DNA from 3 places in the Streptomyces sp. NBC_00285 genome. Region 3 is predicted to be linked to each of the others. Evidence: riboswitches for the same ligand, from Rfam matches in the RefSeq annotation. Region 3 holds a riboswitch; each other region holds the start of a gene.
What was found. A riboswitch is a leader RNA that binds a small molecule or an ion and turns the genes downstream of it on or off. The one in region 3 is predicted to bind S-adenosylmethionine.

Region 1: another riboswitch for S-adenosylmethionine. It lies ahead of OHT57_RS41820 (amino acid ABC transporter permease); the one in region 3 lies ahead of OHT57_RS13890 (aminotransferase class V-fold PLP-dependent enzyme).
Region 2: another riboswitch for S-adenosylmethionine. It lies ahead of OHT57_RS07660 (putative leader peptide); the one in region 3 lies ahead of OHT57_RS13890 (aminotransferase class V-fold PLP-dependent enzyme).

Annotation. Positions count from the first base shown of each region.
Region 1 covers NZ_CP108055.1:9,139,898-9,144,089, forward strand. The annotation lists gene OHT57_RS41795 (phosphatase PAP2 family protein) at 1-168, opposite strand, end outside; partial or broken gene OHT57_RS41800 (N-acetyltransferase) at 348-470, opposite strand; gene OHT57_RS41810 (putative leader peptide) at 719-841, shown strand; gene OHT57_RS41815 (glutathione S-transferase C-terminal domain-containing protein) at 976-1,842, shown strand; SAM riboswitch class IV at 1,926-2,035, shown strand; gene OHT57_RS41820 (amino acid ABC transporter permease) at 2,374-3,357, shown strand; gene OHT57_RS41825 (amino acid ABC transporter ATP-binding protein) at 3,354-4,133, shown strand; gene OHT57_RS41830 (transporter substrate-binding domain-containing protein) at 4,183-4,192, shown strand, end outside.
Region 2 covers NZ_CP108055.1:1,674,875-1,679,066, forward strand. The annotation lists gene OHT57_RS07645 (hypothetical protein) at 1-406, shown strand, start outside; gene OHT57_RS07650 (hypothetical protein) at 403-1,341, shown strand; gene OHT57_RS07655 (flavin reductase family protein) at 1,658-2,173, opposite strand; SAM riboswitch class IV at 2,745-2,858, shown strand; gene OHT57_RS07660 (putative leader peptide) at 2,935-3,009, shown strand; gene OHT57_RS07665 (ABC transporter substrate-binding protein) at 3,225-4,192, shown strand, end outside.
Region 3 covers NZ_CP108055.1:3,009,454-3,013,645, reverse strand. The annotation lists gene qcrB (cytochrome bc1 complex cytochrome b subunit) at 1-409, shown strand, start outside; gene trpD (anthranilate phosphoribosyltransferase) at 529-1,593, shown strand; SAM riboswitch class IV at 1,666-1,782, shown strand; gene OHT57_RS13890 (aminotransferase class V-fold PLP-dependent enzyme) at 1,905-3,266, shown strand; gene OHT57_RS13885 (serine/threonine-protein kinase) at 3,335-4,192, shown strand, end outside.

The DNA of each region.
Region 1 (4,192 bases), 6.1 Mb from region 3:
GCTGTCCGCCGTCGGCGGGACGATCCACCTGTCCACCCTGCTTGGCCGACTGTGGTCGGCATACAGGACACCGAGCACTACGACAGCCAGCGAGGCGAGGGCCGCGACCAGCCCGAGCCGCGCGCGCAGCGACGGGGGCAGCACCGCGGTCGTCGGCCGGCCGGTCACACGCCCACCCGGTCCTCGGTGAAGAACAGGTCCGGATCAGGCTTGCCGCGACTGTTGGTCCTGCCCTTGATCTCGCCCGTGATCACGCACGACACGCTATCGGAAGGCGCAGACAGCCGTGGCCGGTCGGTCACATCGGCGGCAGCGCCACCACGGAGGCGTCCTGGTGGAGACAGGTGTCATGCACGCTCGACGAGGTGGCCGTCCTCCTCGTCGTACAGCGCACCCGACTCCGGGCACTGCCAGCCGCCCGGCTCGCCGTCCCGCCCGACCAGCCGGACCCCGGCCCGGCCGACCCAGCCTGCCGCTCCCCACCAAGCTGTTGGAGCAGGACGTGCGGGACATGGTCCGCGTCTGTGACGGCCGAACGGCACTGCGTACGGCACCGTCGTGCCGCATGTGGCCCCGGAAGCGGCGGCGGGCGGGCCGCTCGCGCCCTTGGCGCCCTCTCGTGACGCACGCCCTGCCCGCCCAGTGGACGCCCTCTTGACGTGGGCCCACGGCAGATCGAGACTCCATGGTGGGAATCCTAGTGAACAGGTAGGGAAACATGGGGCGCCTTGAGCCGGCCGTCGGCCGAGTGAGCCGTACCTCTCGGCCCTCCCCTCTTCTGACGTCCCGCCGTCACATCGATCTGCAGCGGGTCTGCAGTGCGATCGGACCCCGGGCCTGAGCCCGGCCGCTCCCGACCCCGTTCCGTGCCCGAACGGCACGCCCTCGCCGTCACGCACGGGGACGGCCGTCTGTTCCCGCCCGACGACGCTTCCGCCGCGCGTACGTCTGCGCACCGACACTCCGGGGAGACCCATGACCGTCACACCGCTCGCCCACGTCCCCACCACCCACCCGGCCCCCGCGTTCCGCGGCCGGATCGGCCAGGACGCGCGCAGTGGGCACTACGCCGTGCCGCTCCGCTACCGGCTTCATCTGGCCGCCGCCTGTGCCGACGGTCTGCGCATCGCCGTCGTGCACAGCCTGCTCGGTCTCGACGACGTCTGTCCGGTGACCTTCCTCGACCCGGTCCCCGACTGTCCCGACGGGGGACACTCCACACTGCGCCCGCTCTACGAGGCCAGCGCGCACCGGTACACCGGCGCGGCCCTCGCGCCGGTGCTCAGCGACGACTGGTCGGGGCGGATCGTCAGCACCCACGCCCCCGACATCACCCGTGACCTGGCCCGGCACTTCGGCGGCGGGCGCCCGGCGCTGTACCCGTGCGGGGCGGAGTCGGAGACCGAGGCTGTCGAGCGGATGTGCGCGGGCATCGAGCGGTCCGCCCAGCATGCCGGGTCGGCGGGCGGCGACGAGGACGAGCGTGCCGCGGCGCTGGAGCAACTGCTCGATGCGCTGGGCTCGTTGGAGCGATGGCTCGACGGACGCGAGTACCTGATCCGGGATCACCTCACCGCTTCCGACGTGGAGTTGTGGGTCGCGCTGGTCCAACTCGACACAGTGCACCGCGACCACCTGGACGCCGCCGCGGTGCAGCGCATCGCCGACCACCCCACCCTGTGGGCCTACGCCCGCCGCCTGGCCGCGCACCCGGCCTTCGGCACCCACCTCGACCTCGACGGCATCGCCCGCCGGCACCACGCCCACTGCCGGGGCCTGGAGGCCGCCGGAGCCGCCGTGCAGATCCTGGACTGGGCGTCGCACACCGGCCGCTCGTCCTGACCGTTTCGACCGCTGGACCCGTTTCAACTGTCGGACCGTGATTGACATTCGTTCGGGCATTTGTCTTAACTACGGCTCAGAACGGTCATGAGTGTCAGCGACAAGCCCTGGCTTGCTGACCGGCAACCCTCGCTCCGCGGTGGGGTGCCCCAGGTGACGACCGGACCGGATCACGTTTCGGTAAGCGCGAGGGCCCACGGGGCCGGAAGAGCACGGTGACGGACATGTACGCAGCCTCCAGGACGGCCATGCGCCGCGCCCAGAGCTGCGTACAGCCGTACAGCGATGTGCTCGTGGCCGACCGGAGCGTCGATCTCCTCCGAGTCAGCAGCGCACTGTGTACCGCACCGGGCCGTGCCCGCTGTCAGGGCTGACGTTTCTCCTCTCCAGCCCCCGCGTTCCTGACGAACACCGCGCTCGCGGTGTGCCGTCACCCGCCCAGCCCCGGTGCCCGTGCGTTCGCGTCCTACCGCCGTAGTACGCCGAGCCCGCCGTGTCCCCGGGGAACACCGACTCCGCCGGAGCCCCCGCATGAGTGAACCCCCGGGCGCCGCCGTCTCCGTCACCGAGGCGCCGCCGCAGACCGACACCCCGTCAAGACCCCTCGCCGCACAGCGGGTTCTGCCGCTCCGGCGGCCGGGACGCTGGATCGCCACCGCCGTCGTCCTGGTCCTGGCGGCCCAGTTCGTCCACGGCCTGGCGACCAACCCCTTCTACCAGTGGGACCGGTTCGGCTACTGGTTCCTGCGGCCGGCCGTCCTCGACGGGCTCCTCATCACCCTCGAAGTCACCGCCTACAGCGCGGTGTTGGGACTCCTGGGCGGAATCCTGCTCGCTCTGGCCAGGCTCTCGAAGAGCCCGGTGCTGCGCGCGGTGAGCTGGACCTACATCTGGGCGCTGCGCTCGATCCCCCTGATCGTGCTCCTGCTGTTCCTGTACAACTTCTCGGCCCTGTACAGGACGTTGAGCGTCGGCGTCCCCTTCGGGCCGGCCTTCTTCTCCTTCGACGAGTCCCGGCTGGCCACCGACATGGTCATCGCCGTCATCGGCCTCAGCCTCAACGAGGCGGCCTACGCGGCGGAAGTCGTCCGCGGCGGCATCCTCTCCGTCGACCAGGGCCAGCACGAGGCGGCCTCCGCGCTCGGCCTGCCCAGGGGCTACCAGTTCCGCAGGATCGCTTTCCCGCAGGCGCTGCGCTCCATCACCCCGAACTACGTCAACCAGCTCATCGGCCTCATCAAGAGCACCTCACTGGTCTTCTACGTCTCCCTGCTCGACCTGTTCGGCACCGTGCAGTCCATGGGCTCCACCTACCCCGGCGACATCGTGCCGCTGCTGCTGGTCGCCACGGTCTGGTACCTGATCCTGACCAGTGCCGTCTCCGTCGTCCAGTTCTACGTCGAGCGGTACTACGCCCGGGGCGCCACACGCTCCCTGCCGCCGACCCCGCTCCAGAAACTGCGGGCCGGCCTCACCGGTCTCGGAGCCCGCATCCGCAGGGAGACCGCCGTATGACCGTCACCGACATCACGCCCGTCGCGCTCGAAGTGCACGGCGTGCACAAGTGGTACGGCACCCACCGCGTCCTGGACGGCGTCGACCTCACCGTGCGCCCCGGCGAGGTCACCGTGATCCTGGGCCCGTCCGGCTCCGGGAAGTCCACCCTGCTGCGGGTCATCAACCACCTGGAGAAGCCGGAGATCGGCCATGTCAGCGTCAACGACGAGCTGATCGGCGTCCGTCGGCAGGGCGACCGTCTGAAGGAGCTCAGCGAGCGGGCGATCCTGGCCCAGCGCAGCCGCATCGGGTTCGTCTTCCAGAACTTCAACCTCTTTCCGCACCTGACCGTGCTCGACAACGTGGCAGCCGCCCCGGTCGCGACGGGGAAGCTCGCCAGGGCGGCGGCCCAGGAGCTGGCCCGTGAACTCCTCGACAGGGTCGGCCTCGCCGACAAGGCCACTGCCTACCCACGCCAGTTGTCGGGTGGCCAGCAGCAGCGCGTGGCCATCGCCCGGGCCCTCGCCCTGCGCCCCGGTGTGATCCTCTTCGACGAGCCGACCTCCGCCCTCGATCCCGAACTCGTCGGTGAAGTCCTCGCGGTCATCAAGGACCTGGCGACCAGCGGCACCACTCTCGTCATCGTCACCCACGAGATCGGCTTCGCCCGCGAGATCGCCGACCGGGTCGTCTTCATCGACGGCGGCCGCATCGTCGAGCAGGGCCCGCCCTCCGAGGTCCTCGACAAGCCGCAGCACGAGCGGACCCGGGACTTCCTGAGCAAGGTTCTCTGAACCCTGTTCGTCCCCATTGCCCCTTTTATCTCAACTCCTAAGGACAGCCATGCCCATCC
Region 2 (4,192 bases), 1.3 Mb from region 3:
TCCTGGTATGTCGAGGACCCTCGTGGCCGGGTTCCTGCTGCCCGCGGGCCTGGTCGAGGGTGCGGTGTTCGCGCTGTGGCCGCTGACCGCGTGGACCATGACCGAGTCGGTGCTGTCCTCTCCCTCGCCGGGGACCGGCCTGGTGTGGACACCGGGCATGGTCGCGCCGCTGGTGCTCGCCGCCGTCCTCGCGTTCCCGTTGCTCGGACCTCTGCTCCACTTCCTGCTCTTCGTCGGGGTCGGGGCAGGTCTGGTCGGCCCGCTCGCCACGGCGAGCGGGCTGGGCTGGTGGAGCGCCGCCGGTTGCGTGGCCGTCGCCGGGGCCGGGCTCGGTCTCGCGGTGGAGACCGTCCGGCGGCTTGTCGTGCGGATCAGCGCGACCCGAGTACAGGAGGCCGCCGCGTGAACGGGTTCCTGCTCTGGGCCTGCCTGGTAGGGCCTGCCCTGCTGGCCGAAGCACTGTTGGCCCGCTACGAGGTTCTGGCGTACGGCGCCGGCTGGCGGGTGCCGGCCACCGTGCTCCCTGAAGGTGTTCCCTACGCCCGCGGTGCGTCCGCCGACAGTCCCCCGGGGGCCTTCCTGGTCTACCTCGACGGCATCGGAAAACGCCGCGTACGTGACAGCCGGGACGGCGGCCAGCTGGTCGAGGCTCTGATCGCCGGAGCGCCGGAACTGCGGGTACTGGGACAGGTACAGCCCTATTCACCACTGGCCGACCCGCTCGCCGACCGGCCGGTGTGGGCGTGGTTGCGCCGCCACATCGGGGTGGTGCTGTTCCTGCACAACGTCGTGCAGACCTTTGTGGCAGCCGACCATCGCTACCGGCCCCTGTACAACCGGGCCGTCGGCTCTCAGATCGCCACCCAGCTTCGGCTCGCCGGCTACCTGCCCGACAGCGGTACGCCGGTGGTCCTGCTCAGTTACAGCGGCGGCGCCCAGGTCGCCACGGGCGCGGTCGACGAGCTGCACACCCAGCTGCGCTGCCCGCTCCTGCTGATCACACTCGGTGGGTTCCACAACGGAGCCAATGACCTCACCCATGCCGAACATCTGCATCAACTCACCAGCGCGAACGACCGGATCGAGCAGATCGGCGCCTGGATCTTCCCGCAGCGCTGGCGGCTCCTGCGTGGTAGCAAATGGAACCAGGCCGTTCGCGCGGGGAAGATCACCGTGCATCGGCTCGAACCGGCCACCCACTTCGGCCCGCAGAGCTACATCAGTCCCACGGCTCAACTGCCCGACGGCCGCAGCCACCTGGCCCGCACCGCCGACACGGTGATCGCGGTCATCCGCGTCCACCACGGCTCCGCCCTCGCACAAGGCGACCCGAGAACCTGACGCTCTCGCCCGGAGCGCCCGGCGCAGGATCCGGCACGGTCGGTCGCGACACTGCGGGGCCGGGGGCCGCCGGCGCAGGAGTTTGGCGGATGAACGGACCGCCGGAGTTCTTCGCCTCGGTGGAGCGGACGACCCAGAAGCATGGTGGCCTTGGCCGTCAGTTCGACGGACGTCGGTGCAGGGTGGGGTCGGTGAGCGAGGGCGGCGTGCAACCCGCCTCGCGCGCCGAGAGGTTGGTGCCGCGGAGTCAAAGGGAATCGCGGCTCGCCGGGTCGACTTCGGCCACGCTGTTCGGAGCGCCGATCCGGACCGGCGGTCAGAGGGAGTGATAGGCGCCGTCCAGGAAGACGAGCGGGCTGCGCCTCTCGTCGAGCCAGGAGTCCACCACGCGGGCGATGACGATCCTGTGATCGCCCGCGGGAACCAGCTGCTCGATGTCCAGGCGCAGCCATCCGGCCACGTCGTCCAGGACCGGCTCGCCCTCCGGGAGTCGCCGCCACCTGGTCGGCGCTGCGAACCGGTCGATGCCGCTGGTGGCGAACGTCGTGGCCAGTTCCTGCTGGTCGGCACCGAGGAAGTTGACCACGGCGGTGGCGGCCCGCTCGACATGGGGCCAGGAGGAGGTCGTGGTCCCGATGGCGAAGGAGACCAGCGGCGGATCGAGTGACAGGGAGGCGAGCGAGGTGGCGGTGAATCCCACCGGCCCCAGGCCGGCGTCGGCGGTGACCACGACGACGCCCGCGGGATACCTGCGAAACGCCTGTTTGAAATGCTGCGGCGCGATGCCCTCGGTGGAGGATGCCGCGGAATACGAAGACGCGGTGACAGTCAACGTCGCTCCCGGATGGAATGGCGAAGGAGTGCGATCGGCACACCACGAGGTGGAGTCGGCACACGAACGAGATACGCACAACGGCGGTCCGAAGAGACAAGTCGAGCATGCATAAAGAGGTGTTCACCCAGGTGGGGCGCGCTCCGGTACAACAGCCTCTGGTTTATCGGGGACCCGGACAGGGGCAACAACACAAGCGCCGGGCAAGGACGCGGACCGGCGCAGTCGCCCGGCAACGGCATGCCGCTGAGGGCAGGCGCTGGGGAATCCGCTGTCGACCGGTCATGAATCCATCATCAGTGCCGGTCGGGAGCTGGTCAACAAAGCAACTTTCTGAATTAAGTCGGGACACCGAATCGTGCCGCCGGATCGAACCCGTCGGCATCGAGGGCGAGGCGTGGACCGGGCTGCCCGGTGTGGCCGTCAGCCATGGGGTCCGGTGGTCACAGACGCTCAGCGCGGCGAACAACGCTGCCGGGGGCGCTGCTGTCGACGGCCATGGGTCTGTTTCCGACAGGGCCTGCGAATCCGGCATTGACGTACGACAAGACCGCTCCGTAGCATCACGACCGGCATTGAGTGTCAGCGTCAAGCCCTGGCTCGCTGACCGGCAACCCTCCCGCGCGGTGGGGTGCTCCAGGTGAAAGCCCGGCGGGATCACCGACGATTCCCGCAAGCGCGTGGCCCCTTGACCGGGGCCGGAGACGGGGAGGACCGGCATGAGGCAGTGTGATGTCCCGTCCTTCTCCCTCGCTGACGCCATGGCGTTCTCCCGGCTCTCGCGCCGACGCCACATCGATCTGAAGCGCTCGACCAGCTGCCTCTGTCAGGCCTGACGAGCTCGGATCTCGCCGGCTGACGTCCGTCACCGGCCACGGTCCTTCGCGCCCCCTTCTCTGCCACCGCTCCCGGTGTCGTCTCCCTGACCCCCCTTGTCTGCACAGCGCTCCCCCGCTGCCGGCGTCGAACCGGCCGGGGCCGCACGCCCCTGCACGACCGTGTCTCACACGACCACTCCGTGCGGGGTGACACGAGTAGGAGAAACCCCTCCGTGACAGCACTCCCGGATTCCAGACTCTCCCGATGGGCCCCCCTGGCCGCCCTGCTGACCACCAGTGTTCTCCTGACCGCCTGCGGGTCGGGCGGCGAGGACTCCGGTGGCACAAGCGGCCCCGCGAAGTCCGGCGGCACCCTGACGTTCGCGGTGGGATCCGACGCCGGCTGCGTGGATCCGCAGCAGGTCGGCAGCAACGAAAGCATCTACTCGGTACGCCAGATCGTGGATTCCCTGACGGACCAGGATCCCGGGACCGGCAAGATCGTGCCGTGGCTGGCCAAGAGCTGGGACATCGACTCCAGGGCGACGACGTTCACGTTCCATCTGCGGTCGGGTGTCACCTTCAGCGACGGCTCCGAGCTGACCGCGCAGGTGGTCAAGGACAACTTCGACGCGGTGCCGAGGCTCGGGGCCCTCGGGACCCTCGCCCAGGGGTACCTGAGCGGCGTCGAGAGCACCACCGTGGTGGATCCGCTCACCGTCAAGGTGACTTTCAAGCAACCCAACGCGCAGTTCCTCCAGGCGACTTCGACCCACTCGCTGGGTATCGAGTCGGCGGCGAGCGTGCAGAGGTCCCCGCAGCAGAAGTGCAGTGACGGAGTGGTCGGTTCCGGGCCGTTCGTCCTGAAGCAGTACGTGCAGAACCAGTCGATCACCCTGGCCAGGCGAACCGGCTACGACTGGGGCTCCTCGCGGTGGTCGAAGAAGGGCGAGGCCTACCTGGACAAGCTGGTGTTCAAGGTCGTGCCCGAGGCGGGGGTGCGGGCCGGCAGCCTCCAATCCGGGCAGGTGGACGCGATCAGCAGCGTCGGCAGGGCCAACGAGGCGGCGCTGCAGGGCGGCCAGGTCACCCTTCTGCGGCGGGCCAACCCCGGGGTGGTGTTCGGCCTGGGGGTGAACAACTCGCGGCCCCTGCTGAAGGACGTCAAGGTGCGCCGGGCGATCCTGGCCGCCGTCGACCG
Region 3 (4,192 bases):
CCTGTCGATCAACGCCATCACCTGGTTCGTCCGGGTCGCGTTCTTCGTCGCCCCGGTCCTCGCGTTCATCGCCACCAAGCGGATCTGTCTCGGCCTCCAGCGCCGCGACAAGGACAAGGTGCTGCACGGCCGCGAGTCCGGCATCATCAAGCGCCTGCCGCACGGTGAGTTCGTCGAGGTCCACGAGCCGCTCAGCCAGGAGCAGCTGCACACGCTCACGGCGCACGAGCAGTACCGCCCGGCCGAGATCGGCCCGACGACCGACGAGAACGGTGTCGAGCGCAAGGTCAAGGGCTCCGAGAAGCTGCGCGCCAAGCTCAGCGAGTCGTACTACGGCGAGGAGTCCCAGATCCCCAAGCCCACCGTCGAGGAGTACAAGGAGATCACGAGCGGCCACGGCCACCACTGATCGCTGCGCTCGCCACGCGCGGTAGAAGGGCCCCGTCCGAACACCGGACGGGGCCCTTCGCCGTGCACCGGGCTGGATAGGGTGGGGGCAGACTTCTCTACGACATCTGGAGCGGCCCCATGAGCGCTGTGACCCCCGCTGGAGGCGACACCGCGGCGGGCCGTTCCTGGCCCGCCCTGCTCAACGGCCTGCTGGACGGCCGTGACCTGTCCGCCGACGACACCGCCTGGGCGATGGACCTGATCATGCGCGGTGAGGCGACGGACGCGCAGATCGCCGGTTTCGCGGTGGCGCTGCGGGCCAAGGGCGAGACCGTCGAGGAGATCACCGGGCTCGTCCGCACGATGTACGAGCACGCGAACGTGATCGAGGTGCCGGGACGGACCGTCGACATCGTCGGCACGGGCGGCGACGGCGCGAAGACGGTGAACATCTCCACGATGTCGTCGATCGTCATCGCCGGCACGGGCGCGAAGGTCGTCAAGCACGGCAACCGGGCCGCATCCTCCGCGTCCGGCGCCTCGGACGTCCTGGAGAAGCTCGGCGTCAATCTGGAGCTGACGCCGAAGCGGGTGGCCGAGGTGGCCGAGGAGGCCGGGATCACCTTCTGCTTCGCGGTCAAGTTCCATCCGGCACTGCGTCATGTGGCCGCCGCGCGAGGGCAGTTGGGGATCCGGACCACCTTCAACGCACTCGGCCCGCTGACCAACCCGGCGAGGGTGAAGGCTCAGGCCGTGGGAGTCGCCGACCCCCGTCTGGCGCCGCTCATCGCCGGGGTCCTGGCCGAGCGGGGCAACTCCTCCCTCGTCTTCCGCGGCGACGACGGGTTCGACGAGCTGACCACGACGTCCACGTCCCGGGTGTGGATCGTCCGCGACGGCAAGGTCACCGAGGAGAGCTTCGACCCCAGGGACGTCGGCATCGAGCTGGTCCCGGTGGAGGCGCTGCGGGGTGCGGACCCCTCCTACAACGCCGACGTGGCGCTGCGCCTGCTGGACGGCGAGACGGGGCCCGTACGGGACGCCGTACTGCTGAACGCGGCGGCCGGGCTGGTGGCCCTGGACCCCGGCCCCGGGACGCTCGCCGAGCAGTTGCGGGCCGGGATGGACAGGGCCGCGGAGTCGATCGACTCGGGCGCGGCGAAGCGGACGCTGGAGCGCTGGGTGGCCGCGAGCAACGCATAGCAGGGCATCGCGGTCCCGTAGTTCGGACACCGGTTGCGGGACCGCGATCACTTCCCGTACGTTTCTGTACCAGGTCATGAGTGACAGTCATGAGGCCCCGGCCGACTGTCCGGCAACCCTCCGTCCGTGGCGGGGTGCCCCGGGTGAAGACCAGGCCGTAGGCAGTGAGGTCTACGGCAAGCGCGGGCCCCTCTCGACACCAGGGGTCCTGGTCGTTCGAGGGAGTCTTCCGTGAGCAATCGAATGCGATAGGGCCGCCGAGCCCCGCCTCCGCGCACCCATCTCACCTTTCTCTTTCACGGGAGTTCCCCATGTCTGTCTCCACCGCTGCCCCCGTCCAGACCATTTGTGCCCAGTTGCCCGTTCTGGGCAGGGATGTCACCGTGCCGCTCGTCACCGGCGGCGAGGTCACCTACGCGGCGCTGGACTACGCGGCCAGCGCACCGGCCCTCCAGCGGGTCTGGGACGACGTGGCGGCGTACGCGCCCTACTACGGCAGCGTGCACCGCGGTGCCGGCTACCTCTCCCAGCTGTCGACCGACCTCTTCGAGAACGCCCGCAGGACCGTCGCCGAGTTCCTCGACTGCCGTGACGACGACCAGCTGGTCTTCACCCGGTCCACCACCGACTCGCTCAACCTCCTCGCCGCCGCTCTCCCCGCCGACTGCCAGGTCTTCGTCTTCGAGACCGAGCACCACGCGAGCCTGCTGCCCTGGCAGGACGCCCGGGTCAGCTACCTCGACGCCCCGCGCACCCCGCGACAGGCCGTCGAGACCCTGGAGAGGGCCCTCGCCGTCCGTGACCCCCAGGGCCCGGCCCTGGTCTGCGTCACCGGCGCCTCCAACGTCACCGGCGAGCTGTGGCCGGTCCGCGAGCTGGCCGCCGCCGCCCACGCGCACGGCGCCCGGATCGTCCTCGACGCCGCCCAGCTGGCCCCGCACCACCCGGTCTCCGTGCAGGACCTCGACGTCGACTGGATCGCGTTCTCCGGCCACAAGCTGTACGCCCCCTTCGGCTCCGGCGTCCTCGCGGGCCGGGCCGACTGGCTGCGGGCCGCCGATCCCTACCTCGCCGGCGGCGGCGCCAGCCGCAAGGTCACCCGGCGCGAGGACGGGGGAGTGGACGTCGAGTGGCACGACACGGCCGCCCGCCACGAGGCCGGTTCCCCCAACGTCATCGGCGCCTACTCCATCGCGTCGGCCTGCAAGGCGCTCACGGAAGCCGGCTTCGACAGCCTGGTGGCCCGCGAGCAGTACCTGATCTCCAGGGTTCGTGAAGGACTGGCAGAGGTCCCCGAGGTCCGTGTCCTGTCCCTCTTCGGCGACGACGCCCCCCGCGTCGGCGTGATCTCCTTCGTCGTCGAGGGCTGGAACAGCTCCCACTTCGCCGCCGCCCTGTCCGCCGAGTACGGCATCGGCGTCCGCGACGGCCTCTTCTGCGCCCACCCCCTCCTGCGCACCCTCCTGGGCAGCGACCCGCAGGCCCAGGGCGAGTGCGGGGCCCCCGAGGCCGCGCCCGGCGAGAAGTCCCTCAACGCGATCCGGGTGAGCTTCGGCGCGGGCACGCCGGACGAGCACGTCGAGCGGTTCGTGCAGGCTGTGAAGGAACTGGTCGCGGACGGTGCGAAGTGGACGTACCGCACCGAGGACGGCCGCTGCGTCCCCGCCGTCTGACGTACGGACGGCGGGCGCGCGTATACGCTCCCCCTCGGCAGCCGTACGAAATGCAGGGGGAGCACGGGGTGCAGGAGCTGCGCGAGACGGACCCGCGGACCATCGGGCCCTACGGGGTCCTGGGCAGACTCGGGTCCGGCGGCATGGGCGAGGTGTATCTCGCCGAGGCGCGGGGCGGGCTGCGGCTGGCCGTGAAGGTCGTACGGGCCGAGCACGCCGAGGACCGCACCTTCCGCGCCCGGTTCCGGCACGAGGTGCGGGCCGCGCAGACCGTCGGCGGGGCGGGCACGTACACCGCGCGGGTCGTGGACGCGGACACCGAGGCCGCGCGACCGTGGATGGCGACCGAGTTCGTGGCCGGGCCCAACCTGCGCGACGCGGTGCTCGACCGGGGGCCGCTGCCCGCGGACGCGGTACGGCTGCTGGCCGCCGCGCTCGCCGAGGCCCTCGCCGCGATCCACGGCAAGGGACTGGTGCACCGGGACCTCAAACCCTCCAACATCCTGCTCTCGCCGGACGGGCCCCGGGTCATCGACTTCGGGATCGTGCGGGCGCTGGAAGGGACCGCGCTCACCCGGACCGGCGTGGTCGTCGGGTCGGTCGGCTATCTCTCGCCCGAGCAGATCCGCAACGGCGCCCAGGTGGTGCCGGCCAGTGACGTCTTCTCCCTGGGCGCGGTCCTCGCGTACGCGTCCGGCGGGAAGGAACCGTTCGGCGAGGGGCAGGATTCGGTCGTTCTGCTGCGGATCCTGACCGGGGACGTCGATCTGTCCGCCGTACCGGAGGAACAGCTGCCGCTGGTGGAGGCGTGTCTGCGGGACGACCCCGGCGCGCGGCCGACGACCGCGGAGCTGGTCGCGGCCGCGGGGCACACCCCGGGCTCGCTGCGCGAGCAACTGCGGGCGGGGTGGTACGCCCCCGGTGCC